Regions from separate parts of the Stenotrophomonas sp. PUT21 genome, predicted to be linked through region 1. Evidence: riboswitches for the same ligand, from Rfam matches in the RefSeq annotation. Region 1 holds a riboswitch; the other holds the start of a gene.
What was found. A riboswitch is a leader RNA that binds a small molecule or an ion and turns the genes downstream of it on or off. The one in region 1 is predicted to bind cobalamin.
Positions count from the first base shown of each region.

Region 2: another riboswitch for cobalamin. It lies ahead of metE (5-methyltetrahydropteroyltriglutamate--homocysteine S-methyltransferase); the one in region 1 lies ahead of btuB (TonB-dependent vitamin B12 receptor).

Region 1 is NZ_CP197645.1:154,060-156,256, forward strand. Features, by position in the region: gene btuB (TonB-dependent vitamin B12 receptor) at 1-1,175, opposite strand, end outside; cobalamin riboswitch at 1,300-1,531, opposite strand; gene ACTT2I_RS00730 (histidine phosphatase family protein) at 1,684-2,197, shown strand, end outside.
Region 2 is NZ_CP197645.1:4,296,037-4,298,233, reverse strand. Features, by position in the region: gene ACTT2I_RS19165 (hypothetical protein) at 1-645, opposite strand, end outside; cobalamin riboswitch at 748-981, shown strand; gene metE (5-methyltetrahydropteroyltriglutamate--homocysteine S-methyltransferase) at 1,196-2,197, shown strand, end outside.

The DNA.
Region 1 (2,197 bases):
CAGCCGAGGCTGCCGGTGGTGTGGTTGCCGAACTGTTCGTTGTCGTCGTTGCGCACGCTGGCCTGCAGGTGGTGCGCGCCGAAGCGGCCCTGGTACTGCACGAACACGCCGGTGTTGTCGCGGCTGTCGACCAGATACCCGGCACTGCTGCCATCCAGGTTGTCCTGGCTCCAGTCCACGCCGGCGCTCAGCAGCTGGCCCTCGGCGATGCCGATATCGGCCTGCACCGAGGCGCTGTCGCGGTGGGTCTGCGCGTTGCCCAGCCAGGTATCACCGTTGAAGTTGTCCGATTCGTTGTCGGCACGGCCGACATTGACGGTCAGGTTGAAGCGCTCGCTGGGGGTGTAGCGCAGCTTGCCACCGAGCACCTGCTGCAGGGTCTCGGAGTAGTTGTAGTAGCCGTCGTAGTGGTTCTCGCCTTCGGCGCGCAGCGCGGTGCCTTCCAGGCTCAGCGTGTCGGTCAGGGCGTAGCCGCCGCGCAGGCTCATGGACAGGTTGCGGTAGCCATCGCGGTCGGGCTCATTGGCGCCGCAGCCGGCGAACGGCGAGACCGAGCCGCGGCAGGCGTTGATGCCGTCGGTGTGCTGGTAGGCGATGTCGGTGCCGAACCAGCCACGCGCGCCACTGCCACCGAAGCCGCCGCTGGCTTCGCGCAGGCCGTTGCTGCCGCCGCCGAGCTGCAGGTGTGGCGCGAACTGGCCGGCATTGCGGCGGGTGAAGATCTGGATCACGCCACCGATCGCGTCGGCACCGTACAGGCTGGACTGCGGGCCACGCACGATCTCGATGCGCTCGATCTGCGCCAGCGGCAGGTCCTGGATCATGGCCAGGCCGAGGTCGCCGGTGTTGATGCGCACGCCGTCGATCAGCACCAGGGCGTGGGCCGAGTTGGTGCCGCGCAGGAACAGCGAGCTCTGCTTGCCCAGGCCGCCGCTGTTGTTGAGGTTGATGCCGGCCCGGCCGCGCAGCAGATCCTGCAGCGAGGGTGCCTGGCTGCGCTCGATCTCGGCGCGGTCGATCACCTGCGCCGGCGAGATGCTGTCCTGCAGGGCGATCGGGGTACGGGTGGCGGTGACCAGCACCTGGTCCAGTGCGGTGGCCTGGTCCTGGGCGGACGCCAGCAGGGGCAGGGCCGAGAGCACAGCCAGGGAAAGAACGCGGGTTTGCAGCTTCATCGATGACTCCATGCACCGCGCACGCCCGCGCGGCAAGGGGTGGGGATGATCGCGCTGCAGGGGTGTTCGACGGTGGGCGGGCGCACGCAGGCGCCTGCTTGCCGCCGCCATGCCCGCCGCATCGCAACCAGTCGTCTTCCAGGCCGGTCTCCGGGCTCGCGGGTCGATGGGGGTGCCATCGTGCCAGGCGCCTTCCCATGCCGGAGCACAGTGGCGTGTTGCCTGGTGTTTCCTCGCTTACCGTTGCGGGGGCAGCGCCGGAGTGGCGGCATGGCACAAGGCCTGACGCGTCACCGGCTTCCCGTTTCAACCTGGCGGCATTGCAGCCCCGGGTCACCTGAAAGTGGGCGCAGTCTAAGCCATCGGCCGGGCCGGTGGCGCGCGCCGGTTAGAATGCGCCTCGCTTTTTCGATGTGATCCCCATGACCCCAACGTGGTTGCAGCACCCCGGCGCCGACGCCCGTGACCCGCACTGGCCGGCTGCAGCGGGCAGCAGAGGGGGCCTGGCGTGATCCTCGATCTGATCCGCCATGCCAGCACCGGCCGCGACGATCATCTCGATGGCCGCACCGATCCGCCGCTGCAGGAGGGCGCGACCGACGCACTGTGTGCGCGCTACGCAGGGCTGTCCTGGCAGCGGGTGCTGTGCTCGCCGCGGCAACGCGCCGTGGTCACCGCCGAGGCGCTGGCCGCGCCGCTCGGGCTGGCCGTGGCGACCGATGAGGAATGGGAAGAGCTGGATTTCGGCGACTGGGACGGTGCCGCGCTGGAGGCGCTGCCGATGGATGCGCTGTCGGCCTTTCATCTGGACCCGCACGCCAACCCGCCGCCGCATGGCGAAAGCTGGGGCCACTTCGAGCGCCGCATCGCGCGTGGACTGCATCGGCTGCTGGATGAACCCGAGCCGGTCTCCACCCTGATCGTCAGCCATGGCGGCGCGCTGCGGATGGTGCTGTCCCAGGTATGCGGGCTGCCGATGGCAATGTGCTGGGCGCTGCGCATCGATCATGGCACGCGGCTGC
Region 2 (2,197 bases), 270 kb from region 1:
GGTGAACTGCAGCAGGCGCTGATCGGCCGTGGCATAGACCAAGGTGACAGCCGGCACCGCGAAGCCGAACCACGCATCCAGCTTCATCTGCAGCTGCTCGGCCGGCTGGCCCTGCCAGCTCACCGCGGCGGTGCGCTGCAACTTCAGCGTCACCAGGCGCTGGCGGCTGGGCAGCAGGAACTGGAATGCCACGCTCTGTCCGGCCTGCAACGCGGCCCAATGGCTGCGTACAGCCGCGTCGAAACCGGCATCGACGACCGCCCCCGAGGGGAGGGTGATGGCGCGACTGAAGGTGGGGGCCTGGGCGCTGGCGCGGACCGATACCTGGCGGGTAGCGGCATTGCCGCGCACCCCTTCCTGATAGCCATCGCGGCCATCGTCCAGGGTGAAATCCGGTGTCTGCGGGCTGCCCTGCGGCGTCATCCACTTGCGCGCGAACGGGCGGCCGTCACTGCAGCGGTACAGGACCAGCCGCGACTGCGCACTCGCCGGCCCCTGCAGCCAATGCGTCTCGCGATACAGCAGGCGGCCATCGGCGGTGGCGTACGCGCGGCCTTCCTGACGCTGCACGGTCTGATCGGCGGCACTTACGGGGGCGGCGCTCACCGACAGCAGCAGGATCAGGCAGGGCAAGGGCTGGCGCATGGGGGTCCAAACGGGCGGGCTTGCAGGGAGATACGCAGGCGGCGGTGGTTTGGATGCAGTGGGCGGATCGCGCAGACGACTTGACCATCGCCCGCCTTCGGCCTACCTTGTGCTCGCCGAAGGTATCCATCGCTTCATGCAGATGAAGGGATGGATTTAAACGGGAATCCGGTGAAGGCGCCTCGCGCGCCCATTCCGGAGCTGCCCCGCAGCGGTGAATGGAAACGACACCTGCCAACAGCACTGGGCCCTGGGGCCTGGGAAGCGGCAGGGAGTAGGTGGGCGCCCGCGCCCGTGTCCATCAGCCCGAATACCGGCCCCGGCCGGAGGACATGACCGTCCTCCGATTCGACCTGGAACGTCCGCGGGGAGGTTGCCGGGGCCTGCCGCCATGCCGCCTGCATGGCGCTGCCCCCGTGCGCCCGCTTCACGGCATCCGGTTCGCCCGCGGGGGCGAAGGTCGCTGGCGGGGCGGAACGGGCTGCAAGGCCCCGGACGGCGCGCGGTTCCTTCGTTCCTCAATGCCCCTACGCAATGAGGACACGTTCCAATGACCACTGTTACCAACCTGGGTTTTCCGCGCATCGGCGCCAAGCGCGAACTCAAGCGCGCGCTCGAAGCCTTCTGGTCCGGCGAAAGCAGCGCCGCGTCGCTGCAGGACACCGCGGCCGAGCTGCGTGAACGCCACTGGCAGCTGCAGCGCGAGGCCGGCGTGGATGTGCCGCCGAGCAACGACTTCAGCCTGTACGACCAGGTGCTGGATGCCGCCTTCCTGTTCGATGCGATCCCGGCCCGTTACCGCGCGCTTGCCGATGCCGAGCCGCTGAGCGGCTACTTCGCGATGGCGCGTGGCCTGCAGCGCGATGGCATCGACCTGCATGCGCTGGAGATGACCAAGTGGTTCGACACCAACTACCACTACCTGGTGCCCGAGCTGCAGGCCGGCCAGACCTTCACGGTGCGCGGCGACAAGCCGCTGGCCGAATACCGCCAGGCCAAGGCGCTGGGGATCGAAACCCGGCCGGTGCTGATCGGGCCGGTCACGTTCCTGCGGTTGTCCAAGACCACCGATGGCAGCAACGCGCTGGATCTGCTCGATGCGCTGCTGCCGGTGTATGTGCAGTTGCTTGCCGAGCTCAAGGCGGCCGGCGCGGCGTGGGTGCAGCTGGATGAGCCACTGCTGGTGCAGGATCTGGATGAGGCCACCCGCGCCGCGTTCGAACATGCCTATGCGGTGCTGGCCAAGGCTACGCGCCCCAAGGTGCTGGTGGCGACGTACTTCGGTGCGCTGGAAGACAACCTCACGCTGGCCGCCTCGCTGCCGGTCGATGGCCTGCATGTGGATCTGGTCCGCGCGCCGGAGCAACTCGATGCGGTGATCAAGGCGCTGCCGGCCGGTCGCGTGCTGTCAGCCGGCCTGGTCAACGGCCGCAACATCTGGCGCACCCATCTGGACAACGCGCTGGTGCTGGCGCGCTACGCCCACGGTCACGTGGGCAGCGATGCGCTGTGGCTGGCGCCATCGTGTTCGCTGCTGCATACGCCGGTCGAT